Regions from separate parts of the Paenibacillus sp. FSL R10-2199 genome, predicted to be linked through region 2. Evidence: riboswitches for the same ligand, from Rfam matches in the RefSeq annotation. Region 2 holds a riboswitch; each other region holds the start of a gene.
The links. Region 2 has a riboswitch for cyclic di-AMP ahead of NYE33_RS21530 (APC family permease). Riboswitches for the same ligand answer to the same signal wherever they lie in the genome.
Positions count from the first base shown of each region.

Region 1: another riboswitch for cyclic di-AMP. It lies ahead of NYE33_RS14895 (alpha/beta fold hydrolase); the one in region 2 lies ahead of NYE33_RS21530 (APC family permease).
Region 3: another riboswitch for cyclic di-AMP. It lies ahead of NYE33_RS31140 (hypothetical protein); the one in region 2 lies ahead of NYE33_RS21530 (APC family permease).
Region 4: another riboswitch for cyclic di-AMP. It lies ahead of NYE33_RS01260 (hypothetical protein); the one in region 2 lies ahead of NYE33_RS21530 (APC family permease).

Region 1 covers NZ_JBBOBO010000001.1:3,437,025-3,444,664, reverse strand. Annotated here, with positions in the region: gene NYE33_RS14905 (response regulator) at 666-1,673, shown strand; gene NYE33_RS14900 (MerR family transcriptional regulator) at 1,836-2,237, opposite strand; gene NYE33_RS14895 (alpha/beta fold hydrolase) at 2,523-2,882, opposite strand; cyclic di-AMP (ydaO/yuaA leader) riboswitch at 2,890-3,046, opposite strand; partial or broken gene mnhG (monovalent cation/H(+) antiporter subunit G) at 3,020-3,349, opposite strand; gene NYE33_RS14885 (Na(+)/H(+) antiporter subunit F1) at 3,339-3,632, opposite strand; gene NYE33_RS14880 (Na+/H+ antiporter subunit E) at 3,632-4,114, opposite strand; gene NYE33_RS14875 (Na+/H+ antiporter subunit D) at 4,120-5,595, opposite strand; gene NYE33_RS14870 (Na(+)/H(+) antiporter subunit C) at 5,592-5,924, opposite strand; gene NYE33_RS14865 (Na+/H+ antiporter subunit A) at 5,912-7,640, opposite strand, start outside.
Region 2 covers NZ_JBBOBO010000001.1:4,883,421-4,891,060, reverse strand. Annotated here, with positions in the region: gene NYE33_RS21555 ((2Fe-2S)-binding protein) at 1-139, opposite strand, end outside; gene NYE33_RS21550 (ABC transporter ATP-binding protein) at 182-988, opposite strand; gene NYE33_RS21545 (FecCD family ABC transporter permease) at 1,046-2,068, opposite strand; gene NYE33_RS21540 (FecCD family ABC transporter permease) at 2,080-3,138, opposite strand; gene NYE33_RS21535 (iron-hydroxamate ABC transporter substrate-binding protein) at 3,359-4,372, opposite strand; gene NYE33_RS21530 (APC family permease) at 4,571-6,388, opposite strand; cyclic di-AMP (ydaO/yuaA leader) riboswitch at 6,517-6,676, opposite strand; gene NYE33_RS21525 (disulfide oxidoreductase) at 6,903-7,337, opposite strand; gene NYE33_RS21520 (DsbA family protein) at 7,334-7,640, opposite strand, start outside.
Region 3 covers NZ_JBBOBO010000002.1:738,077-745,716, forward strand. Annotated here, with positions in the region: gene NYE33_RS31135 (flotillin family protein) at 1-873, opposite strand, end outside; gene NYE33_RS31140 (hypothetical protein) at 874-1,419, opposite strand; cyclic di-AMP (ydaO/yuaA leader) riboswitch at 1,575-1,761, opposite strand; gene NYE33_RS31145 (glycoside hydrolase family 88/105 protein) at 2,034-4,436, opposite strand; gene NYE33_RS31150 (hypothetical protein) at 4,433-5,629, opposite strand; gene NYE33_RS31155 (polysaccharide deacetylase family protein) at 5,737-6,537, opposite strand; gene NYE33_RS31160 (DUF1961 family protein) at 7,115-7,640, opposite strand, start outside.
Region 4 covers NZ_JBBOBO010000001.1:294,132-301,771, forward strand. Annotated here, with positions in the region: gene NYE33_RS01230 (ThuA domain-containing protein) at 1-80, opposite strand, end outside; gene NYE33_RS01235 (SDR family NAD(P)-dependent oxidoreductase) at 157-879, opposite strand; gene ytxJ (bacillithiol system redox-active protein YtxJ) at 1,112-1,438, shown strand; gene NYE33_RS01245 (glutaredoxin family protein) at 1,435-1,677, shown strand; gene NYE33_RS01250 (oxidoreductase) at 1,750-2,772, opposite strand; gene NYE33_RS01255 (MerR family transcriptional regulator) at 2,805-3,206, opposite strand; cyclic di-AMP (ydaO/yuaA leader) riboswitch at 3,810-3,977, shown strand; gene NYE33_RS01260 (hypothetical protein) at 4,153-4,599, shown strand; gene NYE33_RS01265 (hypothetical protein) at 4,946-5,134, opposite strand; gene NYE33_RS01270 (hypothetical protein) at 5,237-5,527, opposite strand; gene NYE33_RS01275 (class I SAM-dependent methyltransferase) at 5,659-6,288, shown strand; gene NYE33_RS01280 (hypothetical protein) at 6,363-6,485, opposite strand; gene NYE33_RS01285 (ABC transporter substrate-binding protein) at 6,604-7,640, opposite strand, start outside.

The DNA.
Region 1 (7,640 bases), 1.4 Mb from region 2:
TTTACATGGCTGCAATGTCTGCCACCTAATGATAGCTGGGCAATAAAAATCAACCTGCTGGATCTCTCACGTTTACGGGATCACCGCTTTGATCTTCACCCGGGGCTAGTCGGGCTCCATCCTTGTTCAAGTAAGGAACACTGCGCCTATCCACTCAAAATTACAGCTTCGTTTCACCAGCCGGTTGCGCCCGAGACTGGTTACAGCCTTGCCTTCGCCATCAAAGCCCACAAAATTTGTTCATTTATTGTTCAGTTAAGACGTTTACACTATGCTCGAGGGAGGCATCTAACCTTGGGAAAAAAGCGAGCAGAAGAAAAACGGAAATGTGAGTGAGGTAGCTGCACTAACAACCATTACGCCAAAGGAATGTGCAAGCAACATTATTGGAAGGACTTTCGGTTTTATATGACAACCCTCTCCATTTATAGCATTTATATGTTGATTTTCCCGGTTAACTATCTCTTCAAAACTCTCACACGTATATGCAGATGAAAAAAGATTATCCCAAATTCTATTTAATTTGCTGCATAACGCAATTAAGTATAACGGAGCAAGGAGAGATTATTATTGAAGCCTCTAGGGTTAAACAACGCCGCAACATTAGCGAAGATAAAGGATCTGCTGAAGTGGTCCGTGCAGGATCGTCCGGGCCTCTCTATGAGATGGCAAGACCCAATATTCTAATTGTGGACGAGGATCCGGTGAACCTGAAAGTGTTGGCTAATATTCTCTATGAAGAAAATTACAGATTAACTGCGGTCTCCAGTGCCCATGAAGCCCTTGAACTGATCCGCTCTGCTTCCTGGGATTTGTTAATTGCCGATGTGAAAATGCCGCAAATGTCAGGACATGAGCTTACCAAGCAGGTCAGACAACATTTTGATATTACGGAGCTGCCGATACTCTTGTTAATTACCCATTCGATTTCAGAAGAGTCATATACAGAATTCTTACATGGAGCCAATGACTATGTAACCAAACCTGTTGAAAGATTAGAGCTGAAGTACAGAGTGCAGGCATTGATTTCGTTGAAACAATCGATTGACCAAAGTCTGCGGATGGAAACAGCCTACTTGCAGGCCCAGATCAAACCGCATTTCTTATTCAACACCATCAACTCCATTATGGCCCTGAGTGAATTTGATATGGAACAGATGCGTAATGTAGCGGGTGCATTTGCAGATTACTTGCGGTATAGCGTTGATTTCATTAATACGAATCAGCTGGTGGATCTGGAGAATGAAATTTCCCTGGTGAAATCCTATTTATTCATTGAGCAAGTCCGTTTTGGAGACAGGTTAACTGTGGTGTGGGAGATCCAGCCCGCTCTCCGTTTCAAGCTTCCTCCGCTGTCCATCCAGCCGCTCGTTGAGAATGCAGTAAGACATGGATTGCTGAGCCGGGCGAAGGGCGGCGAACTGGTGGTGCGCATATATCAGGCGGAAGCTGGCGCCTGTGTACAGATTATAGATAATGGCAAAGGGATTCCGGCTGCCGAGATTGAGAACCTCCTAAGCCTTACCCGGCATAACACCGGGGGAATCGGCTTAAGGAATACCAACCGCCGCTTGGTTCAGCGGTATGGCCAGGGTCTTCTTATCCAGAGTGAACCGGGCAGGGGCACGACAGTATCGTTCATGATTCCTCTTGATAATCATCCGGTATCTTAAGTTCCAACCGGATTTCACCACCTCATAAATCACGTCTAATGTCCGCGCATCTGGGCATTACTCCCGATACCTCGGTTACGCGGGGGCAGTGGCTGAGTCTAAGCAAAATGGACAAGCTCAAACCATGAAGCTGCCGCTCATTGAATTCGGGCCGGAATGTATTTATTGCACCTTCAAGTGGTTAAGATGATCCGCAATCCGGTTAAGCTCATCGGCAAGCGCCGCCAGGGAAGCAACAAGCAGCTGCTGTCTGTCCGGCTTCTTCGGCTCGGCGCTGATTTTCTCCATTGGCGGAGGAGGTTGCAACTCCTTCTTGTCCTCTTTGCCATACATCGGAAAGCCGTCTTCAATCAGCAGACGAACAATGGTACTAAGATGGTAACGCTCTGCACGCAGTTCACTGATCCGCTTCAGTAGTTTCAAAGTTTCATAAGGGTAAAGCACCTGGTCTCCCTGACGGGTCGCGGCTACAAAATAAGAGAAATACTCTAGCCATCTCTTCACTGTGGTCGGAGGTAATTTCGATATCGTGATCAATTCCAGCTGCGTGTAATGGCGAACCATAACATCTCTCCTCTTTCTAGTGGACTTATATATTTTAATGGTATTCGTGTTCCACGAAATAAATGTGTGAAATTACTTATTTGCGTTTTTTCGCATCAAAAACGGCCAACTGCCTGCGAAGGCAGTTGGCCGTAGATACATCCGGCTATGGGAAAATGCACGTTTACGAAGAAGTGGGCCGATCCACTGGATATTGCAGTCCCGCCGGACCCGCCGGTTTCGCCGGAGGCTTGAGGTTACCCTTCCCTCACTGTTCAGTTCCTTGAACAACCGATCCATTCAAAGTCATAAATGACCGCACCATACTCTGCTGCAATTTCCTTCGTGCGGTCTGTCGAGCTGGGCGAGCACAGCACCACTGGAACAAGCTACGATCACAGCCTTCTCTACAGATAAAGCGTCCAATAACAGCTTCAAATCTTCACATTGTGTGTCTACGATCCGGCTAATCTCCACATCCATTTTCCCCGATTGCCCGTTCCCTCTTAGATCAAATACGATCACTTTCGCACGCTTGCTGAAATAATCCGCTTGCGGCTCAAACAGATGATGGGAGGTCGAATAATCATGAATAAAAACAATGGGCAGACCGTTGCCCGACATCTCGTAATATAGCGACGTTCCATTCACTTCAATATGCGGCATAAACAGTGCATCCTCTCATGAACGCTTGCGGGGTTAGCTGCCGGATTCGGGCCTGAAAGTAGCCCTACTCGTTTTTCCCGAGATTCACCCCATATAACCTGGAAGTATTATTTTGCAGACGTTTCCTGACTTTCTTCCCCCAGGACCTTCAGATCATCCTGTATGCTTCCCTTCCATAAGGGAACTCCGGAACGGTAGGCTGCCCGGCCATTTAAATGGCCTGCCACCGGTGAAGTGATGAATACAAAAACAATCGCCAGCAGCAGCTTGATATTAACCGTTCCGTCTTTAAACCAAAAGTACAGGAAGCCTCCTGTCAGCAGACACAGCACCCCGAAGGTTGCACTTTTGGTAGCCGCATGTGAACGCAGGTACACATCAGGCAGCCGGACCAAGCCGAAGGCACTTAAGCCGCAGAAGACTGCACCCATCACCACAAGAATGGAGCTAATCAGTTCACCTGTCATTCGGGTTCCCTCCATCCTCTATAACGGCTCCCCGTTCAATATATCTGGCCAGTGCCGTTGTTCCAATAAACGTCAGAATACCGATAACCAGAATAACTTCAAGAAAATCCTGGGTATCCAGCAGCATACAGAAAACAGTGATCATTGCGAGTACATGAATGCCTATCGTATCGAGCGCGGCAACCCTGTCTGAACGGGTTGGCCCTTTCAGGAGACGGAACAGGCATGCCAGCATCGCCAGCGCCAGAATGATCATTGCCACGGTTAGCATAACTTGGATCATTACCGGGTCACCTCCATAATCGCTTGTTCGAAAGTGCCTCTAATCTGCGCGACAAGCAGCTCTGCATCTTTAATATCAATTGCATGAATGTACAGCGTCCTGCCATCCTTCGAAACATCAAGAGTCAGGGTTCCCGGCGTCAGACAGATCAGGCACGATAACAGCGTAACCTCCCAAGCCGAGGTCAAGGCAGTCTCATAAGCAAAGATACCGGGACGTATAGCCAGCTTTGGACGGATGATATGGCCGATGACCACGAAATTCGAGACCGTAAGTTCACGGGCAAAGATCAGCAGAAGCTTCAGTATAGCCCATATACGTATGAGATAGAATGGCCGGGTCCGGGCCAGGGATTTCGTCAAAATCAGCAATAATATAATACCGATGACGTAGCCCGCTATGAAGCTTGAGCCAGAGCCATCGTTATTTATCGCCATCCACAGAAAGGCAATCAACAGATTTAAGAGGAATTGTAGGGCCATCTTCTCTACTCCTTCATTATGGCTTCAATGTACCGCGCAGGTGACGCCAAAACCTCGCCTGCCTGCGATACATAAGCATAGACGGACTCGGCACCGACCCCCATAGCAATCACAAGCAGCAGGAGTCCGGCGGCAATAGCCGATGCAGCCTTCAAGTTCACTCTAGGCAATTCATTCACCGGTTCATTTCCCCAGAACGCCAGCCTGAACACCTTCATCAGGGAATACAGCACCAGTAAGCTCGATCCTAGTCCAATTAAGGACAACGTCAGCATTCCCTCAGCCAGAGCTCCGCGGATGATCAGAATCTTGCCGGCAAACCCGCTCAGCGGCGGAATACCTGTCAGGGCAAGAGCAAGGATAAAGAACATCCAGCCGATGAACGGATACCTTTTAATCATCCCGCCCATACTGCCTAGCCGGTCAGTTCCGGCTGCGGATATAATCATCCCGCCCAGAATAAACATGAGTCCCTTGGCCAGCATATCGTGCAGCAGATAGAAGACCGCCCCATTCAGTGAATCTGCAGTCCCTGCAGCGAGTCCAAAGGCTACAAATCCAACGCTGATAATGATGTTATAATTCAGAATCCTCGGGATATCCTTATAAGCTACTGCCCCCAGGCTGCCCAGAATCATGGTAGCAGCAGCCATCCAGGCAATCCAGTCATGGGTGAAGCCGGGATCGTTAACAAACAGCAGCGTGAAGGTGCGGATGATTGCATAGAGTCCCACTTTGGTCAGCAGTGCACCGAACAACGCTCTAACAGCCGCCGGAGGCGCACTGTATGACCCTGGAAGCCAGAAGAACAGGAACAGCCCTGCCTTTAGGGAAAATACAATCAGGAACAAAACAGCAATCACATTAAGCACGCCGCCTTGTCCCGCTTCAGCGATACGCTGGGACAGGTGTGCCATGTTGAGTGTTCCTACTGCTGCATAGAGATAAGCTACCGCTGCTACAAACAGTGTCGAGGATACGATATTGATGAGCAGATATTTCGATGTTTCTCTTAGCTGAAGCTTGGTCCCTCCGAGTGAGATGAGCGCATAAGAAGAAATCAGCATGACCTCAAAAAAGACAAACAGGTTGAAAATATCTCCGGTAAGAAACGAGCCGTATACCCCGACCAGCAAAAACTGAAAGAACGTATAATAATAGAACCGCTCCCGCTTCTCTCCAATACTGCTGAAAGAGTAGCACAGAATCGCAAAGCTGACGATCGAAGCCATCATTACCAGCAATACAGCAAACATATCACCTACAAATACAATCCCGTACGGAGGAGCCCAGCCCCCCATCTGCAAGGTCTGTATGCCCTCAGAGTGGACACGTGAAACCAGCAGCACTGCAACCAGAATGTTCAGCAGACCGCTGAGCGCACTAATCACGCGCTGAAGCCGGATCTTCTCTTTGAGAAAAATCAGGATGACAGCCGTAGTCAGCGGAATGAGAATCGGGAGTACCAATAGATTGCTCATTCGTTGTCCTCCTTAATGCTGTCAATTTCGTCAGTACCCAGCGTCTGGTAAGACCGGTACGCGAGTACGAAGTAGAAGGCTGTAACCCCAAAGCTGATAACTATGGAGGTTAGAATCAATGCCTGCGGCAGCGGATCAACATAAGTATCCGCTTTGCCCAGCACAGGGGCTGCACCCTTTTTGAGCCCGGCCATTGTGAGCAGCAGCAGATGGACACCATGCGTCAGCAGGGAGGTTCCCAGCACAATGCGCAGCAGGCTTTTGGACAGAATCAGGTACACACCGATCGTGAAGAGAATGCCGACCGCAACCGCCATTAGGAGTTCCATTTCTTTTCCCCTCCGATCGATAAAATGATGTTCATCGTTACACCGACCACGGCCAGGTATACGCCAAGGTCAAACAGGACGGCAGTCGCCAGCTCCGTATCGCCAAGCACTGGCAGATGAAAATGGCCGAAAGCATGACTTAGAAAAGGAGCGTCAAACAGGAATGAGCCTGACGCTGTTAGAATAGCCAGCAGGAGTCCGGAAGCTGTAAGCAGCCGGTAATTCACAGGTAACACCTTACGTACCTGATCCATTCCAAATGCGATTGTAATGAGGATCAGCGCAGCAGAAGTCATCAAAGCCCCGATAAAGCCTCCCCCCGGATGATTATGTCCGGCAAAGAACAGATACAGGGAGAATATCAGAATAATGAGGACAATCCCCTTGGACATTGTCTGCAGAATCACGTCATTGCTGCGCAGCGGTAATTTTTCATTCTTGGCGGGTTGGAGCGGCGGCAACTCCTCTTCCATTCTCAAATGAATCAGACCATAAATGGCCAGTGAGGCGATGCCAAGCACCATGATTTCAAACAAGGTATCGAACCCGCGGAAATCTACCAGGATGACGTTAACAACATTCTTGCCGCCAGCCAGGTTATAGCTTTCTTTCAGGAAAAACTCGGAGATAGGTTCAAAAGGACTGGTACCCATAGCCGCCAGAGCGATCAACGTCATTGTAATGCCGGCTCCAAGCGCTATGATCAGATTGGGCAGCTTAAAGCGCAGCGGCTCTCTCTGCTTCTTCAGCTTAGGTAAATACCGGAAACAAAGAAGGAACAGAATGACCGATACGGTCTCTATAATCATTTGGGTGAGTGCAAGATCCGGTGCCCGGAAAAGAACGAAGAGCAGCGTCACCATGTACCCTACACCACCGGTGAAAAGAATCGCGTTAACACGTGACTTGGCAAATGGAACAGCAAAGGCAGCCAACAGCATTGCTGCTACAACAGCCGTTTCATAAAAAGACAATGAGGCATACTGATCCATGCCAAAGCTTATGCCTGACTGCAGCAGCAGAACTGTGAGTAACGAAATGATGAAAAAGCTGAAAATATAGAGCAGGTAATGGCGATTGGAACCAGTCATATAGGCATCAGTCAAACGTCTTGAACCATTCTCCAGCAGTCTTAGCGAGAAGTCATACATACGGTTCAGCGTATTGCGTCCGCTTGCTTCGCGGTCCAGTACCCGCAGCCGGGTATAGATTCTAAATAACAGTGTACCTGCGGCTATAACGCCGAGGGTCATGAAGATTTCCGGTGTCCAGCCATGCCAGAAATGAATAGAAACTTCAAAAGCTTCTTCCGGTGCGAGTATCCCCGTATGGATGGAAGACATTGCCGGTTCAATCAGCGTAGCAGAGACCAGGTCAGGGAAGAATGCAAACACTACAGCAAGTGAAATTAGAATCACCGGTGACAGCAAGAGACCCAGTGGAGCTTCATGCGGAATTTTATCCAGTTTGTCTTCCCTCAGCTTGCCGCGGAAGGTCTTGAAGACAAAAATCATGCTATATACAAAGGTAAACACACTGGCAATCCAGGCAATTACCGGAAAGAGCTGCGTCCAGTATCCTGAGCTCAGGATGTCAAACTCCCGGATATTAAGCATAGAGGTGAAGAACATTTCTTTACTAAGGAATCCGCTGAATGGCGGCAATCCAGCCATGGAGAACGCCCCGATCAATGCGACAGAGAAGGTGACTGGCATG
Region 2 (7,640 bases):
GCCCGTAAGTGTCTACAAATGCCCTCATACCCTGCTCATGCACCAGTTCAGCTGCAGCGAAGGAGTGCAGAGCTCCCTCCGGTACCGCAGGATGCAGGTCAAACTTAGTGGTGAATTCCTTAATCAATTGTTCATTCATTGCACTGCCCCTCTCCGCTCCACTAGCCTGCACAGCTCGCGCTTATAGTCCAGCTGCCTTGTACGCAGCCAGCTCGTAAGGGAGGCACAGCGGCACTCCGGTACGCGGATCAGGCACAATATCGGCTTCAATGCCGAATACTTCACGCAGAACTACCGGTGTCATTACATCAACCGGCGCACCTTCACTGATCACATTGCCGGATTTGATCGCTACCATATGCTGCGCATAACGGGATGCATGGTTCAAATCATGTACCACCATGATAATCGTCCGGCCTTCTTCTTCATTCAGCTTCTGCAGCAGCTGCAGCACCTCCAGCTGATGGGCCATATCAAGGAATGTCGTCGGTTCGTCAAGGAACAGAATATCTGTCTGCTGCGCCAAAGCCATAGCAATCCAGGCCCGCTGACGCTGTCCGCCGGAGAGCCGGTCAATCGGTCGGTCATGGAACTCTGTCATACCGGTAACTTCGATTGCATTGGCAATGATGCTGCGGTCTTCAGGCGTCATGGTGCCGAAGCCCTTCTGATGGGGGTAGCGGCCGTAACCCACAAGCTCAGATACAGTAAGACCGTCAGGTGCTGTAGGATTCTGCGGCAGAATCGCCAGCTGCTTGGCCACCTCTTTGGTGGACAGGTTATGAATGGATTTGCCGTCAAGCATGACGCTGCCGCTCTTCGGCTTCATGATGCGTGCCATCGTCTTCAGGATAGTCGATTTACCTGAGCCGTTCGCTCCAACCAGCGCTGTAATCTTCCCTGTCGGAAGTGACAGGTTCAGCCCCTTTACAATCATTGCCTCTGCGTATCCGATACTCAGCTGTTCTGTATTCAAACGTTCCGACATGATACTCACTCCTCAGGATTTTAATTTTTCATGATAATTCGCCTATGAATGCCTATGTTAAGCCTTAGATTTTGCCAAAAGATATAAAAAGTACGGGGCGCCGATGATCGCCACCACGATACCTGTAGGTATCTCTGTAGGCTGCAGAATCCAGCGCCCGATGGTGTCTGCGGTAAGCAGCAGCAGCGCGCCTATCAGAGCGGCTACAGGCAGCATGATCTGATGACGCGGGCCTACAAGTCTGCGGGCGAGATGCGGTGCAATCAGTCCGACGAAGCCGATGCCTCCGCTGACCGAGACGCAGGCGCCTGCGAGAGCCACAGCAGCAGCCAAGAGCAGCAGACGTTCCCGCTCCAGCGGCAGCCCAAGTCCCTTGGAGGTTTCATCCCCCAGGTTTAGTACGTTAAGCACCCGGGCTTTGTAGAACGCGAACGGCAGCAGAATCAATATCCAGGGGAGCAATGCCAGCACGAACCGCCAGTCTCCGCCCCAGATTTTGCCGGCCAGCCAGATGGCTACGAACTGATAATTCTGCGGGTCCAGTCTTAACGACAGGATCAGCTGAAAAGCGTAAATGCCGGCACCTACGGCAATTCCGATCAGGATCAGCCGTGTCGGCGAGAGTCCGTCGGCTCTCCGGTAGGAGAGAAAATAGATCAGCGTGGCCGTAAGCGCTGCACCTGCCAGCGCCAGCAGCGGAAGAACAAAGATGGGCCCCGCTGTGGTTGCCGGGACAAATGAAATGAAGATCAGCACTGCGAATCCCGCTCCGGCGTTAATCCCTAAGGTAGAGGGTTCAGCAAGAGCATTGCGCGACAGGCCTTGCAGAATAGATCCGGATACTGCGAAACCCGCCCCGATGAGCAGTGAGATCACTATACGCGGCAGCCGGAAATCAAACAGAATCAGCTTCTGCTGTTTGGTTCCTTCACCGAGCAAAGTATGTAGAACATCAAGTGGTGATAAGCGCATGAAGCCGGTATTCATACTGACAATAAAAATAATGACGATAAGTGCAGCAAGCAGCGTTAGAATACCGGCTTCTCTGGTGCGGCGCGATTTCACTGAGGGTACAGACATGGTCCTGTTCATTACAGCTCCCCCTTGCGCTTGCTGGCCAGATAGATGAAGAACGGTACGCCGATTACTGCAATCAGGGCACCTATCGGTGTTTCATAAGGCGCATTAATCATTCTCGCAGCGATATCGGCAAAGAGGATCAGGACGCTCCCGAGTACTGCCGAGCAAGGAATGATCCAGCGGTAATCCACCCCCACCAGATAACGGGTAATATGCGGAACCATTAATCCGACAAAAGCAATCGGGCCCACCGTCGAGACCGCCGCTCCGGCAAGAATGACCACAATGATCATCCCTACGGTCTGTACTAGCCGTGTGCGCTGCCCCAGTCCAGCGGCAACATCCCTTCCCAGGCTTAACAGCGTGATGGAACGCGAGAGCACCAGCGACCCGATAAGCGCACCTGCAACCCAGGGGGACATAATCTTGAGCTGTGTCCAGTTCGCTCCCCCAATCCCGCCTGCCATCCAGAACGCGATATCCTGGGAGAGGTGATACAGAATGGCGACGCCTTGGCTGAGCGCCAGCAGCATAGCACTGACCGCCGCACCCGCTAAGGTCAGGCGTAGCGGTGTCAGCCCGCTATGGGACAGCGAACCGATGCCGAAGACTAAGAGCGATGCCACAGCCGCTCCAATGAAGCAGTAGATCATGATATACATGAAAGACAGCGAAGGCGCAAAGGCGAAAGCCAATGCCAGGCCGACACCGGCTCCGGCGTTGAGTCCCAGCAGCCCCGAATCCGCCAGCGGATTCCGGGTCATTCCCTGCATGATCGCGCCGGCAACAGCAAAACATGCCCCCACCAGTGCTCCAGCCAAAGCCCGGGGGATTCGCAGCTCCCGGATGACCTGATGCTGTCCCAGCTCCGGATTGAAGCGGACAACAGCTTCCCATACAGTAGCCAGCCGGATATCTGCTGCTCCTACCGATACAGACAACATCAGTCCGAAGACGATGACAGCTATTCCGAGCAGCAGTATCGTAGCTGCAGCCACCGGCCGCGACTTGATGGGTTTATCCCCTGCAGCCGTAGAAGGATTGAGGTTAGAACGTGTGGATGAAACCATAAGCCGTCTCCTTAACAGGATTATTACTTGCTTCTAATTGATTATCATTCTCATTATCGCAAATATATGAATTTTGTACAAGCAGATAACGCGTAATCTATGCTGAACGCCCTCATCTATCGCTCCATTTAAAAAAAGGTGCAGATCATCGTATCCGGGGATACAAGGACCTGCACACTCTATACCGGCAGAGGCTGATTACCGGCATTTTGAACGCATCTTATTTTACAAGACTGCTCAGAGCATCATCAATTGTTTTGGAGTTAGCTATAGGACCGCTGTACAGCCAGCTGGTTGATCTGCTAAACTCATGAACATTCCCCGCCTTAACAGCCGGAATCCCCTTCCAGATCGCGCCATCCGTAACTTCAGCAGCATCCGCCCCGTCACTGTTCACTAGGATGATATGATCTGCAGTCAGCTCAGACAATTTCTCAAGTGATATCGGATTCCACGTTGCTCTGGACTCAGCAGGAATTTCGGTAACCAGATTCGGAAGCTTCACGCCAAGATCACCATACAGGACTGCCCCGCTGCTGCGGGTTTCATCTACTATATAGAAGTTCTTGGATACCAGCCAGAGAATGGCAACGGACTCATCGCCGATCGCAGCGGAGATTTTTGTTTTGGCATCAGCCGCTTTTTGATCATAGGCAGCAATGGCTGCTTCAGCTTCAGGCGTTTTGTTCAACAGCTCGCCGATCTTGAGCAGCGATTTGCGCCAGTCCTTGCTGACTTCGTCGCCGAGTACATACGTTGGTGCAATTTTGTTCAGCTGGTCATACAGACCGTTCTGGACAGTACCTTCCGATTGTACAATAGTGAAGTCCGGTGCGAAGCTGGTTACAGCTTCGAGTGGAAGGTCATAGCTGATGGTTGGAATGTCCTTAAGCTCAGCTGCAAGGTAATCCTGAGTGCCGTTTGTCACGGACCATTGGGCAACCGGAGTCACGCCAAGTGCGACCAGATAGTCTTCCAGATAAGAAGCAAGCACACGCTGCGGGTTCGCAGGGACAGTGACTTTATGTCCCATGGCATCCGTTACTGTTTGCTCTACCGCTGGAGCTGTTGTTTCTGCCGGTGCAGTAGTGGCTTCTGCAGGTGCCGTAGTTGCCGCAGCTCCGTTATTGGCTGCATTGTTATTTCCGCATGCGGATAATAAGAACGTCGTGGTCATGAGTCCGGCCATAGCCAGCTTCATGCTTGTTGATCTTTGCAGGTTGAACGAAAACATTAATTACCCCTCCTGTATATACATTCATTATTGGTCAAAGGTGATTGCGGCCTTCGCCTCACATAAACTGATGATATTGATTCTCATTCTCTATGTCAACTAAATTATCTGATTCCATTTATACTCACCCTGCGCATAACAAAAAACGGCTATTCCCGCAACCTGCGGAAACAGCCGTTTTACATATAAAGGGTATGTCTATTTGTGCAAATGATACGGTACAGTTGCTATAACGATATCCTTCTGATTCATCAGATAAGAGCGGATGAACAAGCTGGTCTGATTATGCAGAATCGCCTGCCACCAATGCTTCGTAACAAATTGCGGAATGAGTACAGTAATGTGGTCTGTAGAAGCGGTTTTCCACTCCACCGTATCGATGAATTTCACCAGCGGGCGGATGATGCTGCGGTAACGAGAGCGGAGTACAATCAGGCGCACTCCAGGGTTCCACTCTTCCCACTTCTGTTCCATTTTGTGAATCTCTTCTTCATCGAATCCGACATATACAGCCACTACATTCTCAGTCAATGACTTCGCATAGCTGATCGAATGCAGTACTGCACGGGTGACACCGGCAACAGGTACAACCACTGTGCTTCCTTTAATGCAAGGTTTATCCGTAGCCGGACAAATACGCAGCTGATCGGCAATATTCATATAATGGCGGTGAATCCGGTGGAACACGATGATTACAAGCGGCAGGAAGATGAAGGCCATCCATACACTCGAGAATTTAGTAATAATGAAGATGAGCGTAATGGTTAAGGTTGTGAGCATGCCTACTGTATTCACAGCGAATTTGCTCTGCCAGCCCTTAGGCTTGGTTCTGTACCACTGGACCATCATGCCAAGCTGTGAAAGGGTAAACGGAATGAATACCCCAACGGCGTATAATGGAATCAACCCTTCGGTATTTCCGTGAAAAGCAGCTACAAGCACAGCCGACATTACGCCGAGGAAAATAATGCCGTTGGAGAATCCCAGCCGGTCTCCGCGCACCATGAAGGCGTGGGGTAAATATTTGTCTTTGGCGAACATGAACGCCAGCAGCGGGAAGGCCGAATACGCTGTATTCGCCGCCAGGAACAAGATTACTGCGGTGATGCCTTGGATGAAGAAGTACAAACCGCCGCGGCCAAAGGTAGACTCGGTAATCTGTGACACAACCGTTGCTTTCTCGTCCGGCATGATACCGTACCAATAAGCCAAAAGCGTAATCCCCGTGAACATAGCCCCGAGAATCAGACCCATCAGCATCAGCGTTTTAGCCGCATTTTTCTCAGCCGGTGCTTTGAAGTTAGGAATCGCATTGGAGACCGCTTCTACCCCGGTCAGTGCCGAACAGCCGGAGCTGAAGGCCTTAAGCAGAAGGAACATACTGACGTTCGATACCGCCGAGCCGATCTCAGGAACCTGGGCATGAGCACCGCCGGTTGCATACTTGAAGACTCCCGCGATAATCAGTACAAAGATGGAGACGACGAACAGATATACCGGAATGGCTATGAATGAAGCAGATTCAGTAACACCCCGCAGATTGACAATCGTTAAGAGCAGAATGACAGTAACCGCTATGAGTACACTATGATTATGAAGACCCGGGAACGCTGATGTGATCGCATCCGTTCCCGCCGAGGCGCTTACCGCCACCGTAAGAATATAATCCACCAGCAAAGAGCCGCCGGCAAGCAAGCCGGTATGAACCCCGAGATTGGTTTTGGCAACAATATAGGCGCCCCCGCCTTGCGGATAAGCAAAAATGGTCTGCCGATAAGACAGGATTAAGATGGCCAGCAGGCCCAATACGGCTAATGCAATTGGCAATGAGTACCAGATAGCTGTGAAACCTGCGGCCACAAGTACGATTAAGATTTGTTCTGTTCCGTAGGCTACAGACGAGAGCGCATCAGAAGACAGGACAGCCAGTGCTTTCACCTTGGATAACTTTTCATGATCGAGTTCGTTCGACTTCATCGGACGCCCGATCAATAGTCGTTTTACCTTGCTTACCATTGTAGTAACAGTTCCTCTCTTTGTTAAGTTGAAACGGCAGTACCGCGCGCTGTTTTCATAAGTGGATTTCATAAATGCAGGCACAAAAATAAGCATACGGAAATGATCCGCATGCCTTGAGTGCATGGTCATTATCCCACTATTGCTTACGAGGTTAGCTGGCGGATTCGGGCTGTGGTAGCCCTACGGTTTTCGAGTCTGCTGACCCGCTTCCGATTCACCCCGTTGGCACTCGGCCAAGTTTGGTTCCCCCGTTTTTCCTTCCGGAAAATTCAGCGCATATTCAACTTCTCACAAGGACTAATATTAATCTACAATGCCTCTTCCGTAAAGCGTTGAAACAAATGAAAAAAGAATGAAAAACAACCAAAACAACCAAATCCATGATCCGGTATGTCTTGATCTTTCATTCTCTTTCATTATCCCTTTATCGCGTGATTTTACAGCGTTTCTGCATAATAATTTACACTTAATTTAAGGGGAATAGTTACTCTTCATTCTGCCTGACGGCTTCTTACTCACCTGCATCCTCTTTACGCCCTGTCCATAGCAGAATTGTGATTAATGCGAACGCAATGAGTGCCAGCAGCGGGATGGTGATGAATCCGAAATAATTCAGATAATCCGTGTTGCACGGCACACCGATTGTACATGGAAGCACCTTGCTGAGTGCCGGAATTTTCTGCTCTGCGTAATGATAGATCGAAATGCTTCCGCCAATCAAACTTAAGGGAAGGACATACGGGATAATGCGCTTATCCCCCCGGTAAGTGGCGATTCCGAGCAAAATCAGCTGCGGGTACATAAATATCCGCTGAAACCAGCATAGCTTGCAGGGCTCATATTTCAGCACTTCACTGAGATACAGACTGCCTGCTACAGCAACAACCGAGACGAACCAGGCCAAGTAGAGACAATTCCGGCGGCAGAATGCAGAGAATTTATTCATTGTCCAGCCACAGCTTCCGCAGCTACCTGGATTTGAGCATCGATTTCCTCCATATTAAAAGGTTCATTCACTTTGACTCCATTGACAAACAATGACGGCGTGTTGGTTATGCCGGTGTCAGTGCCAAGCTGGATATCTCTCTCCAATTCGCTTTCGTAGGTCTTGTCTTCAATATCCTTACGCAGCAGGTCGAAGTCAATGGGCAGTTCTAATTGCTGTGCCAGACTTACCAGGAAGTCCGGTGTTGCCCACTCCACCTTTTCTTCACCCTGGTTAGCATAGATGGCATCGAAGAATTTCCAG
Region 3 (7,640 bases), on a different contig from region 2:
TTCGGTAACGAGCGATTGCTTAATTTTGTTCTGCTGCAATTCATACGCAAGATCCGCCTGTGCCTTCTTCACTTCTGTCTCCAGCTTGAAATCCGCCTGCTTGATGTTCAGTTCCTTCTCAAACAGGGATTCCTTCGCGCGGGCGGCGGTTCCCGCTTCAATGGTGGCCTGATGCGCATTGGCTTTGGCAATGGAGGATTCCTTCTCCGCCTCGGCCTGCTTGATCTGAATGTCGCGTTCCGCTTCCGCCTTGGCAATGCTGGCATCGCGGCGGATGCGCTCAATTTCCGGAACCCCCATATTGTCGATATACCCTTTGTCATCCGTAATTTTCTTGATGGTGAAGCTGACGACCTCAAGCCCCATCTTGTCGAGGTCCTCCGAGCAGGTCTCCCTCATCTTGCTGTTGATTTCATCAGGCGTCTTGAGGATGGATTCCACCGTCAATTGCCCGATCAAGCCGCGCAGGTGGCCCTCCACCGAATGCAGGATAATCGTCTCGCGGTCTTCTTCCGGCCGGTCGATGAACTGCTCACTGGCCGTCAGAATAGCGGTGGGATCGCTTTTGATTTTTATCTGGGCGACCGCCTCCAGGTTGAGCTTGATGCCCTGCCGGGAGAACATCGCCTGCGCCGGAATGACATCGAAGCTCATCAGCATCATCGAGATGGTCTTATTGTTCTGGAAGCCGGGGATGACGAACGTACCGCCGCCCTGCACCACTCTTTTACCGCCGAGACCGTATACAATCATCGCCTGATTGGGCGGGACTTTTTTATAAGCGGTCACGATACTGAACAAAGCCAGCAGAATAACAACAACAATGCCCGAGATTAAATAAAGAATAACCATTTGGTCCGACACTCCCGTCATTTATAATTCTCCGAATTCCCTCTCGAAGAGGGTTACTTCCGCCATTCCCTTATCCACCTTCAAAATAATCACCCTGTCGCCCCTCACAAGCTGCTGGCCGCTTGCTGCCCTCACTCCAATGGAGCGCATCGTTCCGTGCAGCACATATTTCATTTCCCCGGCTGTCCCATCTGCTGCAGGTACACTGATGTACCCAAGCTGCCCTGCCTGCTCATAATCCAATTCATTCATGCTGCTGTCATACCGGGTCATCACCCGGGCCAACACTGCATACATCAGACAACCTGTCAGCAAGGCAATCATGGTGCAGATCAGCACTACTGCAAGCACGCCCATTCCGCTGAAGCGGATAAGCACATAACCGGAGCCGCCCCAGACTGTGACAAACACCATCAGCGGGAGTATAGGCACAAAGCCCGGCCCCCCGGCGTCACCGCCCCCCGCATGCAGATGACCCGCCAGGCCATGCCCGTGAAGTCCGCCGCTGAGGAGCAGGAGCAGTCCGACCCAGAAGCACACGATAAATATAGTTAAGATAACGATCACCTCCTTAGGCAGTTCAGATCACATTATAAATACACTTTCCCGTTGTTATATGAATTGTTATTTTTGATTCAGACCGTCTTCCACTGCTGCTGCACAGCAAAAAGACCACAGCAGCAACAGGGCTCTCCGTGGTCGGTTAATCGATCATGGCGCTCATCCTCTCTCTTCGAGGCTTACGGGGTTAGCTGACGGATTCGGGCAGCGAGATTGCCCTACCTTGCCGGAGCACCGTTACAGCATGCAGCAAGGATTCACCCCAGGTGAGCGGCCGCTATCTGAGCAAAAGCCGTAATCACCGTTGGTTCCCCCGTTCCCATTACTGGAATTCAGCCATTTGAGAACAGTTAAATTTCATTCGGTTGTTGATTTGAATCTTACGCCTGCAGCCATTTAATGTAAAACGCTGCGGTTGACAAAAGAAGCCAAAAATGCCGTCCCTGCATGAATGAAGGCGTATTCTTTGCTTTCGTTCTTAAGCGGCCGATGATTTACTCCTTCTTGCTCCGTTTCTCTGGAGCAGTGCTGTTACATAGCAAAGAGGCTGTCTAGTAAGCAGTGAATCTGCTTACTAGACAGCCTCGGCCAGCAAATATTATCAATACAGTATAATTTCTTTATCGTTTCTGTGCTTCCAGCTCCCGCGTAAGCTCCAGCGCTTCAATACCGGCCAGCAGTACTATGCCAATTCCGTGAGTATCGTTGAGCTGCCAGGTGAGCTGCTCCTTGTAATAGAGCTTATTGAACGAGTAGCCTGATCCCCGGCAGACGCCGTAGACATTCCCCTGCTTGTCGATGCAGTATTCGGCAAGGGCGTGCCAGCCGCGTATTGCCGCAGCGGCGTAGGGGTGCGGCTTGAGCAGCCAGCCTCTGCGCACCCCTCTAGCGAAGGCATACACGAACATTGAAGAGCAGGATGCCTCCGCATAGGATTCAGCATCCGTCAGAACTTGATGCCATAGCCCTGCAGCATCCTGTAGCCGCAGATACCCTTCACACAGCTCCCGGAAATAATCCAGCAGCTCCGGCCGCTGCGGGTGCTGCTCCGGCAGAATCTCCAGCAGCTCGGTCAGTGAGAACAGCACCCAGCCGTTGCCTCTGCCCCAAGGCACACCATTCGGCTTGCCGAATTTATAGTCATAGACATGGTGCATAATGCCAAGCTCCGGCTGGAACAGCCGCTCGCGGTAGTGCAGAAACTGGGCCACGGCGTCATCCAGATAGGCAGCATTTCCGGTTAGCTGATAGTACCGGACCAGAAAAGGGGTGCTCATATACAAATCATCACACCACATTGTTCCCTGCATGAAATCGGTCGTGCCCCGGGTGCGGTAGAGCGCACCCGCCTCGTCACGGGACTGTGTCCCTTGAATGTAACGGGCAATGTATTCTGCCGCCCCGGCTGCTCCAGGCAGCGGCTGCACGCTGTGCGCTGCCAGCATCGCCGCACCGAATGAGCCGCAATCATCCAGGGAGTCGATTAGCGCCAGCTGCTGATTAATTCCCGGAGCGCCATAACGGCCCGTGTCCCAGAGTGAATATTCATGAAGCCGTGTGCACTGCTCAATATGGCCTCTGGTATAAGCGGTGTAATGGGAATCATCCAGCACTGTCCCTGTGCACAGCAGCCCGTATAACGTCACGCCCAGCGGATAATTCCAGCGTCCGTACAGCGTGCTCTCCAGATACGGCCTGACCGCTCCGCCGGGGCGGTCTACCCGCCAGAAGCAGCTCTCCGCCCCTTCCCCAAAGGGAGTATCCATCATAGCCGCCGCAGCAGCCTCCGGTGCAGCCGATGCAAGGAAGGTCCCCAGATACAGCCAGGGTCCTGCCTGCCCTTCCACAGGATGCGGCAAGACCAGGTTCACGGTGTCCGCTTCCGCTTCTCCCCCTGCGTCCGCCGCTTCCAGCCGGAAGCCCCAGTCCGGGCCGCCGCAGACGGCCTCGACCAGCAGATCATGGCTGCCGAAGCCCAGCGGCAGCACACATTCAAGCCCGGCACTCCCCCCGGGCTGGATGGCGGCAAGCCTGCCATCCACATAGACCCGGAGTGCCGCCACGTCCCGGCTGCGGAGGCTCAGCCGGGTGTCAGTGAAGCCCGGCGCTGTCACCGCCAGCCGGCTCCAGGCCAGCGCCTTCGCGCCGGGAACCTCGCCGAAGATACGCGCGAGATTCCCGGCGCAGGCCACGGTATCCGGCCATCCGGCCTGCGGATACCAGGCACAGCGGGACGCGAGCGCCGCTTCGGCCGCGCCGCTGCGGAATGCGCTTTGCAGCGGCTCCGCCTGGAGTGCTGCTGTTCCTCCCTGAGGAACGCCGGCGCGCTCGCACTCCGGCTGCAACATCCATCTGCTCTGCTGCGGCGCGCTGTAAATCCAGCCCTCACAGCCGCTGCGCCCGGCTGTCGGGGCCAGGAAATGCAGCGGCGCGCCTTTCACGCTGCCCGTGCCGAAGATGCCGCCGCAGCCCGTGCCGACTGCGGTGAATTCCAGCAGCACATGGTTCCAGCCCTGGCTTAGCCCGGTCCGGAAGTAGGCCCTGCGGTCCGGAAATACATCGTCGTTCAGATTGGACTGGAACACGGCGGAGCCATTGACATAGACCGTTACCGGACCGAAGCAGCTGACAGCCAGCGGGATATCGCTCTCTGCTTCGCTCCACAGCTTGCCCCAGACATAGACAAATTCCCCGTCCTGCAGCTCCGGCAGCCGTTCCTTCAGATTCATCTCATACCGGCAGTCGGATAGCCGCGGAAAGCTGTCCTCCAGATGCACCCGGTACACCGGAGGCTGCGGCGGATTGGCACCGATATAGCGATTGGCTACGATCGCAAGCACGGATTCGGTATGCTCTCCAGCCGTACGCACGATAGAATTCTGCGGATCAAAATATGCCGGAACACCAGCCTCCACAGTCTTGCTGTTCTTCACAGTCCCGCCAGCCTCCACAGTATGCCCGCTCTTCGCTGCCTCACCACTCTTCACCGTCACCCTTCCATTGCCTGCCTCACCGCCTATCACAACGCCACCTCACCGCCGGGATAGAGGGTGGAGCTGTACAGCCGCTTGGGCTGCGGCAGCTGCCGCCCGGGATGCACCGCCTGCAGCGGGAGCGGTTCGCCGGCATAGACGGCCGCAAGCTCATCCGTATAAATAATGACCTGCTCGGTCCCGCTGCCCAGCAGGTCCCCATGCACGGCGTATCCCTGCTCGGCAAACCGGGCAACGATATTCATATAGCCGTCATAGAGCGCGGGAAGCACAGCTTCGCCCCGGCGGTAAGCAAGAATATAATCCGGCGCATCCTTCCAGAAATGACTTACGGCTTCAACGATCGTCAGCCAGCCGTCCGTGGTGCGCTCTTCCTTCCACAGCTCCTGACCGGACTGGTCCAGCAGAAACATCGCGTCTTTACCGCGCAGGCCCTTGCCGTCATCTTCACGGACCATACGGTCGAGACCGGCAATCTGCAGACCCGGCAGGTCGGGACGGAACCGTCCGAGCGCCAGATGCTGCGATTCAATGGAGCCTTCATACCGCCACAGCTCATGCCCGTCACGGTCATACATCACCGTCACACTGCCGCCGATCACCAGCTCCGGCACTCCGTCTCCATTCACATCGCCGACCCACAGGCAATCCGCATGATCCTCCAGATCATGGCAGCTCCACAGCCGGTTTCCGTCCGCATCCAGCAGATCATATCCGGCCATGATCTCATCACGCCCGTCTCCGTCAAGATCGAACACCCACGGATAATGCCCCACATTGCCCTGATGGGTCCAGAGCAATTCGAAGCTGGAGTTCAGTGCCCACAGCTGATGATAGCGGTCTTTGAGGATAATGTCGGAAGGATGTCCGCTGCCCTTCAGGTCGGCAATAATGATACAGTCATGGGCTTCCTTGGCCGGTAGCGGATGGACCGACTTGACCTTGCCCGTCGCCCCCTCCAGAATCTGCAGCCGGTCATCCATCACACACAGCACCTCAAGCGCGCCGTCTCCGTCAATATCGAAGATTTGGGCCGGATAATCCGACCCTGAGCTGCCTGCACCCTCATCCGGCTTCCCGGTCTGCCACAACAGACGGCCCTCCAGATCATAGGCAGTCAGGCACTGCACCTGATGCGGAATATAACGGACATCCTGGCGGTTATCCGGCTGAACCAGCAGCAGCTCTGCCCTGCCGTCCCCGTCCAGATCACCGAGCAGCATTTTACATCTTGGACCGGCGGCTGAAATATCGATTCCGGCCAGCCGATGCAGCGATTGATTCGTTTTTTTCACAGTAATTCCTCCTTATCTCTATCCCAGTCCTGTAATCAGCCTAACTCCACAGTCTGTCCTCCAGGCACCCCGACCACAGTTCCGGCAACCTCCAGCCAGACGGCAGCAGCTCCCGGATTGTATACAAAATCCCGTGCGGCAGAAAAAACCAGACCCCGGCAGGCCTTCATATAATGAACCAGCTCGAGGTTGGTCACATACCAGATGTCGTCCCGGCCGCCGGCCATGGCACAGAAGCGCTCCATCAGCTCCCAATTGTTATCATTGTCGAATTCGTAGCTATGGCCCCACACATACATCAGATAGAGATACTGGCGCTTATGCAGTCCTATAAAAGTCTCGCCGAGGGCAAGCAAATCCCGGTTATGGTGACAGGTGGCCTGCCACTCCAGCCAGTCCTCCGGGAGGTCGAACCCGCCGCTGCTCTGGACAGTACGGGCATATTCGATGCCCAGATGGGGCAGCAGCCCCTTGATCTCCGCCGTATAGGACCCGTTCGGATAAGACATTCCGCGGACCGGCTGGCGGATTAGCCCTTCCAATACTTTGCGGTCCTCCATAATCTCCTCAACAATATACTCCTGCGGGCAGCGTGCCATGGTCGGATGGCTCCGCGTATGCGCGCTGACTTCATGACCGCGGTACAAGGCGGCGACTTCCTCTGCCCGAATGCGGTCGCCTTCTCCAAGCAGTCCCGAATTCAGGTGAAAGCTACCCTTGATTCCGTGCATGTTGAACAGGCTGACCAGCCGTTCATCTGCCCGTCTGCCGTCGTCATAGCTCATCGTCAGCGCCTTATGCCGGCCTTGCGGATAGCAGTAATACACTCCGGACATTACGGTTAAGCCTCCTTTGCATATGAGAATGAATGATCTATATAAGACACACTTAGGATCTGAACTATATGGCTTGAACTTGTAAAAGACTTCCTCTGCAGAACCTTGCGCTAGCAGGTCTGTTGAGTGTAATAATGAGGAGCAGATAGCAGTTATAGAATGATGGCCAGTTGATGGACGCCCCCCCCTTGCGGAGCAAGGACTTCGTCCATGAAGCAAGTCAGATTCTTAAGCTCACTCTATATAGTTGTATTTCCTGCACTTAAAAGACGGCAAAACACGGGTTTTGCCGGGTTAACTGTATTCTGTACAATTAAAAATGGCGAAGCGTCTTCTTTTCCAAATATGTGTACTTTTAACTGCATGAAATACAATTAAAGCTCTCGCAGTGCAATAATCGATCGCTTTAGTTGCACAAAATACAGTTAAAGCTTAGGCCCTAAGGCAGCGTCACAGAAAGTCAGCATTTCAAGCAAGGAACCCGGTGCTAATACGAAAGATTACCGGTTCAATCCTCCTGCAGTGCGAAATTCCCCCTATCTATCGCCTCTTTTTTTCTTTTCGTTCCTCCGGGCAATCAAGGAGCATAGACAACCAGATCACTATACTCTGCAATCAGCGGTGCCATTTGCCGGAAGCCGATTCTGCCGCCTGCCAACAGCGGGCCGAAGGACGAACCGTCATCCACCCAGTGCAGCAGCGGCAATCCGTCCACGGCAAAGGTCACCGCAGGACCCTGCTTCACGGCCAGCATGCGGTAGGCTCCGGTCATATCCGCAACATCCGGCAACGGATCAGCGCCTTGCGCGACAAGGTGGAAGCCGTAGCTTTTGCGCAGATTACAGGTGTGAAAGGACCGCTCTTCTTCCCACATCCGGCGGAAATAGGAGATATGGAAAGCATTCATCTCCCCATGATGGTACTGGTCATACTCCCCCGTGCGGACCGGCAGGGACGGATCAAACAGATCCTTGCCCCCGGCGCCGGCAGCAGCGAAGAACAGAATAGCCAGTCCCGGTTCCCGCAGCGGGCGGAACTTCCACGATACCGCAAGCTCCGCCGGACAAACCTCCGGGCACCAGAAGACCACATTCGCCTGCTGC
Region 4 (7,640 bases), 4.6 Mb from region 2:
ATCTCACGGTCTACTCCCGTGAACGGATGATATTTAACCTCGGTATAGCTGCCAAACGCAAGTGCTTTGAAGGAAGTCATTGCATTCACACCTCTCTTGTGCAAAGTTGATCATCTATTATTGCTTAATCCATTATCCCACAAAAGTCCGCTGCTGTTACCAGGGCCAGAGATTGCCGTCCAGATCGATGTACACCGGTTCCTCGCCCAGATATTTCTTATGATCCTGTACGATATTCATGATCTTATACGCTGATTCCTCCGGGGGAATCGGTGCTTCCATATTCTTCTCTCCGCTCATATAAGACTGCAGCCAGCCGGGATGAAAGACCATCACCTGTCCGCCCAGCTTACGCAGATGATTGTGCATCAGCGAGGACTGCATATTCAGCGCCGCCTTCGACATGCAGTAGCCGTACATATTAATTCTTTTGTTCCGGCTGATACTGCCTGCCTCTGAGGAGATGTTAATAATTAGCCGCTGCTTGCCCTGCAGAAGCAATCCCATCAACGCGTTGCTCACCCGGAGTGCGCCGAGCGTATTCACATTATAGAGCTGCGCCATAGCCTCATCATCCATATCCACGAGCATTGTAGCATTGTCCGCCTGGTGGATAATACCGGCATTGTTGATAATAATATCGATGTGTCCTGTACTGCCGGCAATACTCCGCGCTGCCTCTTTCACGCTCTCTGCGCTGCCGATATCAAGAGGGACCAGCATCAGAGTGTCCTGGTATTGCGCTTTCAAAGCCTCCAGTGCCTCCACTTCCGGTAAATACCGGCCGGCAAACACTGTGTATTTATTCTCAAGAAGAAAGCGTACCAGATAAAACCCGAGCCCGCGGTCGGCACCGGTTACAAAAGCGACCCTTTTCATGAATTGCACACCCCCTCATACCTGCTTATTTATGCGCAGAGCGTTGCTGCATCACTCTCACATTAGCATGGCAATAGGGCTTAATCAACATCCCGTAAGGGAGGGGGATAAGCCTGCTGAACATTCTTTTGCTTTAATTTTGAACTATGTTACAATCAAGAATAATAGTTGTTAACAACACAATTGTTGACAAGATGCTTTCTAAATTCTATTCCAGGAAGGTGATCCTCTGATGTCTATTCAACAAATCCATACACTGGATGAACTGCAACAATACGTAGGGCAACCCGGCAAAAAATTGCTCTTCAAGCACAGCACCACCTGCCCGATCAGTGCCAAAGCAAATGAGGAGTTCCAGGCCTATACACAGAATTCCGACACGCCTGCCGCCATTGTACATGTTATCGAAGACCGTCCGGTCTCCAATCAGATTGCCGAGGATTTCGGGATTAAGCATGAATCGCCGCAGATTTTCCTGCTGGAGGATGGTGAGGTCCGCTGGAACACTTCCCACTGGAAAATCACCCGTGGCGCCATCAAGGAAGCTGTGGAGCAATGAGCCAGAACGTAATCATCTATTCCACATCCGGCTGCAGCGACTGCAATCAGGTGAAGCAGCTGCTTGAGAGCAAGGGCATTCCCTTCGAAGTCAGAGATGTGATGACCAGTACCGTCTATCAGGAAGAAGTCGAGAAGCTGGGCTTCATGGGTGTTCCAGTCACCGTATCCGGAGACCGGGCTGTCAAGGGCTTCAATCTTCCTGAGCTTCAGGAGCTTATTGAGGCAGCGGTACAGTAAGGATTCAGTCAGTTATGCAAAATGGTGCCGCCCTCTTTACAGGGCCGGCACCATTTTTGTCGTTCAGATCTGTCAGGTCGGGAATGTAACCCCCGTCATAGCTTCACTCAGCTCCCACAGCGTCAGAGCGTTGCCCGGATCAATCGCCCAGTCCTGCACCCCAGGCTGGTGCGAATCCCCGGACTCCGCTACAGGAGCGATGTCAGCATCCTCGCAATACACGCCGCCCTTGCCGTCGAGCAGCGGACTCACCGCGCACCAGACACTGGTCGCGGCTCCCTGCTGGACCGTCTTCATATGACTTGTACGCCCGGCCGGAATGCGGTTGCCCGCTTCATCCAGCGCCCCCATGCCGCGCAGCTCGTCATCCGACAGATGCCGGGCCAGATCGGTCAGGATGCTGCCGGGATGCACGGAGAATGCCCGGACACCATGTGCTTGCCCGCGTTTGTCCAGTTCAAGGGCGAACAGCACATTGGCGGTCTTCGACTGGCCGTAGGCTGTCCATTTCTCATAGGCTCTACGCTCAAAATTCACGTCTGCGAAATCAACACCGGCAATGCGATGGCCGCGTGAAGATACGGAGACTACCCGCGCGCCTCCGCCCTGCACCAGCGCCGGCCAGAGCCGGGCCGCCAGCTGGAAATGCCCCAGATGGTTGGTCGCGAACTGCGCTTCGTACCCGCGGCTGTCGCGGGCCAGCGGCGAGGCCATAATGCCTGCGCTGTGAATCAGCATATGCAGCGGCCGGCCGGAGTCCAGGAACCGCTGCGCGAAGGCATCCACAGATGCCGGGTCCAGCAAATCCAGCGCCTCCAGCTCGACACCGGGAATCCCGGCAAGGGCAAGCCGGGCCTTCTCCGGTGTCCGAACGGGAACTATCACAGTGGCCCCCGCGGCAGCCAGGACACGTGTGGTCTCCAGGCCCAGGCCGGAGTAGCCGCCGGTCACGACCGCTATTTTACCGCTCAGATTATGGCCTTGGATTACTTGCTCCGCCGTAGTGTCCGGACCCCATCCGGAAGGAATCGGTCGCTGCATAAACTTCGTATTACTCGCCTCATTGTTTGTCTCATTGTTCGACTCTTTACTCATCCCGCTTTTCAGCTCCGTATTCATCCCAATTTTCACACTTCGTTCCTCCTCTGTTCCATTTCCGCGATGAACCTGCCGTCCTTAAGCTCCCGGAAGTTCTTCAGCTTGTATTTCATAAGCTCCAGTGCCGCCGTAAGTTCCGTGAGCTGCTCTTCAATCAACGTTTTATGCCCGTCCAGCACACTGTAGCATTCCTCGTAGTCCTCTTCCGCTGAAGCCCTGATATATTCTTGAATGGTGCGCAGTGGCATATGGGTTCTTTTGAGAATAGCGACGAAATGCACCCGGTCCAGCTCACGCCTGCTGTATGCCCGCTGGCCGTTCTCCTTGCGGCTTGCCGGGGGCAGGAGCTTGATTTTCTCATAATAGCGGATGGTATCCTGGCTGAGTCCTGTCCGCTCTGCTACCTCGGCGATCGTAAAAACAGGCTCCATTGGCTGCTGGCCTCCTTCTTAATCTAGCTTCTTAATCCAGCTTCTTAGTTTGGCTTTCAGTCTTGGTAATTTACTGACCGTCTGCCCTTACAGAATCAAATGATAATCCCTGGAGTAGGGTCCAAGTCAAGCATTCGGGAAGCGGGAATTAGGCCCTCCCGGATGTATGGTTTGTGCGGCTAGAAAGGTACACTTTTCGTAGAATCAGGCTCTAATTCAGGTACAAATTGTAAACCGCCATAATTACTCTAATAACACATTCACGAATCTATTTGCCAGACGGGTAACGCTTACTTCATCTTCAATCTCTCATTATCTCCCGATTACTCACTAATACGCCATTTCACAAAAAATCAATATCGACGGCGTTTCCGGTCTAACGCATTAATATTTCCGGAGTTCCCTCACCGCTGCCTCCCAAAAATAAAAAACGGCGATTGAGCGAGATAAACGGATGATAATCGGCCACATATATGGTTTTAGTCTCCAATATTCCTCGCGAAGCAGCAATTTATTGCAAATCCGGCGCAGAAGCACTCTTTTCCATTTTTACAAATACAATCCTGAAAGGGTATGATTCGTGTTGAAAGTTACCAGCGATAATGTGAATGCACGCTGAATTTCCGCCAAGCGGAAAACGGGGGAACCATCAGGCCGCAGGCCTACTTGGGGTGAATCCGAAGGAGACTTCAATTACGCAGTCTCAAAAGGTAGGGCGACTCTCACCGTCCGAATCCGACAGCTAACCCCGTAAGCGTAAAGAGAGAGATCTTGATCCGCCACGATTTTGCCCCAGGCTTCTTACGCCTGTAACAAAACCGCAGCAGAGGTCCTCCTCTGTCTGCGGTTTTTTGCGCACTTATTCCGGCGGATCAGCATTTCGGCAAACCTATCAACTACATATCCAAACTATAAATCGCCCACATTCAGGAAGGAACGTGTCCACATGCCAGACCCATTATCGTCCAATGCAGTTCCCGCTGCCGGATTCACCAGCTATATTGAGCAATATAGCGGAACCATCTATGCGCTAAGCTGTCTCCTGCTGGAGAAGGGCGCCCGCGCCGATCAAGCCGCAATTGCTACATTCGCGGCACTCTATGAGCCTTGGCTCAAGGGCAGCATCCAAGCAGATGCTTACTCCCTTGCCTCCTACAGGGAATGCATCCGGCAATGCTCGCTGGTTGCTCAAGACCGCGGCCGCTGCTCTTCTGCCCTGCTCACCTGGGAGGATCAGATCGCCAGCGCCTTATGGTACGGCATCCAGCTGCCGCTGCCCGAGATCAGCCTCATCCTGCAGCGAAGCGTTCCTGAGCTGAAAGCGCAGCTCAGAGGGATTCGCGAACAGATGGCTGCTGCGCGGCCAGCTGTCCCGCGTCCGTCGGCGGGATAGGGAGCTGGGTGGGGCCTGCAACAATAGACTCAAGCATGCTGCTGCGATCCATGCGGACTGTAGATCCGTTATTTCGCCCAATCAGTCGAATCAGCGATCCATGCGGACTCAGAGGACCTTAACTAACCAGTTTCGCCTCATTTTGAGCTCCATCGAACAATATAAGCGCGCCTGAGTCCGCAACGGGCAAAAAAGCAGGCTTTTTCACAAAATAAGGTCCTCTCAGTCCGCGTAGCAAGCGCTGCATAGAGTAAATCCGCTGACGTCGTACATATTAATAAAAGCCGCAGCATCCGCCACGGCTCTCCATTTGCTAATGCTATGCTATCTGTTCCAGTGCCAGAAATCAGCGCTTGCCCTTGCCGCCCTTGGCGAACCGCCAAAAAGCCATGCAGCATCCGAGCAGCCCGACGCCCAGCAAGATGGTCTGCAGTGCTCCCAGCCAGGTTGATTTGTCCGACGGGATCAGGCTGCTGATAATGATCAGCAGGATGGAGACCACGACCAGCACGGGGGTTTGTCTACTTTTTTTCACAAAAAATCACCACTCCTAATTACTAATATTACTAAGGTACACTATCTGCGGGGGTTTAACCAGTTTAGGGTGGTTTGTGATCACTCTATAGAACAGCATTATTTATAAGCCCGTTTCATCACTACAGGTCATCCACCTTCCATATCCCATCATTTTAATCATTGAATAGACAGCAGTATTATCACTCCCGTTATCCCAGGACCTGTCCACTACCACTTCGTATTCATCAGCGTTTATTTTATTCATTTCATTAATTTCGTAATCTGTTATATTTGCCGTCTCCTTGCTGATTTCAGCATACAGAGCCTTCCTTTCATCTATCGTCTTACTTTCTGAGGTATCTCCGGAACACCACATGTGCACTTTCGCAATGAAATCATCCAGATAGCTCACTACCACACTGTTCAACTCCGGATCATCACTTAGCTAAAATACGAAGGTTAACAATAACATTGCAAATTGGTTCTATCGTAGATATAATATGTCCGTAATAACTATTTAGTGTAATTAAAGGAGATCGGGCTATGACGGAGTTCTGGGAAGCAAGCTTCATAGAAAAACAAACGATGTGGGGATTTGAACCTTCTGACTCGGCAATCTTAACCAAGGATTTTTTCCTTGAAAAGAATGTTAAAGACATCCTGATTCCCGGCATTGGATATGGCAGAAATGCAAAGGTTTTTATGGACAATGGTATAGATGTTACTGGTATTGAAATTTCGCAAACAGCGATTGATCTGGCGAGGCAGCGCGGGCTGGATATGAATGTTTACCACGGCTCGGTAACCGATATGCCATTTGACAACAAACTCTATGACGGTATTTTCTGCTATGCACTGATTCACTTATTGGATCAGCGTGAGCGGGAGAAGTTCATTCAGGATTGTTATAATCAGCTGAAGCCGGGAGGATATATGGTCTTTACAACGGTATCCAAAAAAGCACCAATGTACGGTAAGGGCGTCCAACTGGATACAGACTATTTCGAAATCATGGACCGAGTGAAAATGTTTTTTTATGATGCTGACTCCATTCAACAAGACTTTGCCAACTATGGCCTGGTCGAGATATCAGAAATAGATGAGCCCGGTAAGAATATGAAAAACAAACCTTCCATAAACTTCTTAATTGTAAAATGTAAAAAGGAAGGATAGCGCTCCAAGCGCACTGTCTGCATAAGTAAAAAAAGCCCACCCGCCTCCCCCGGCGAATGGGCTTTGATCTATGTTTACTGGCTGCGCTTCTGATATCTGCCAAAGGCTATGATGGTCACCACCATACTCACAATGCCTATACCCGTTAGCATCCCTTGCGTGAAATCTATCAGGTTGCTTCCGTTAGAAACTAACATTCGGCCCGCCTTTAGTGAAAGAAAAGAAGGGAATTGTAATAATGTGTGTTCCAATCTGGTAAGTTGATGATTAAATGATCCTGATTTCAGAAACACATTGTGTTAATTACCTTTTCATCTATGCTTTTGCCACTTTATCAGCAGCAGCTTGTGTTTGTGTTTGAATTGCAGCAGTAGCTTTGTCTAATGTTTTCTTCCCGTTTACTACCTGTGTCAGTTCTTCAGATAGTATTGACCAAAAATCCAATTCCAAATCTGGTGACTTGTTCATGAGCGCATAACTTGTAATAGATGAATTGAAGTTAGGTTTTAATTTATAGAATGCATCCAGCTTGTAACCAGAATACTCTTTAACCATGCGGGACAGAGGTGCACCTATACTATTATTAGAGTTGTTAGGTTTGTAGTATTCGTTAGCGTGGTCATCCCCATTGAAATATTTAATGAACTCCCAAGCGGCATCCAGATTCGATGCACCTGCTGGAATAGCCAAAATCTCAGAACCAAACACATATCCTGTTGACTTCCGGTCCTTAGAATCCGCAGGGCCGGCAGCCATACCAAGCGTAAACGGTTTATAATTTTTTACATTGCTATTTGCTGCTTGCAAGGACTGCAGCTGACTGATAGAGGCTACTATCATAGCGGATCGTCCCATAATGAACGGGCTGCTTTCCAGGTAACTTTTGCCCGACAGAGTGATTCTTTCGTCAAGTACCCCCGACTTCGTAGCCTCGACAGACAGGCGATAGGCATTTTTCCACGACGCTGTATTCGCAGTAGCCTTAAGAGTATTTGGATCAATATACGTTAATCCTTCTGTTCTGGCAATATCCATTACCAAATTGCTGGACCCAAAGGAGCTTAGACCCCAAATTCGGGTGTTCTTATCTCCTGTAGTAGGGAATTCACCAGCAAGCTTCAATATTTCTTCCCACGTCATTCCGTCACTTGGTGCTTTAACATGGTGCTTTTTAAATAAATCCGCATTATACAGAAGAGCATACGACTCCACCTTTAGGCTTAACCCATAAAGTTTGCCGCCGCCTTGTTCCTTCAATTCAGCAAGCAAGCCAGGGTACACTGTTGTCATGTCATACTGATCCCGTTCAATTAACGGTTCTAAATCTGCCAGCTTTTTATCTTTAGACATTT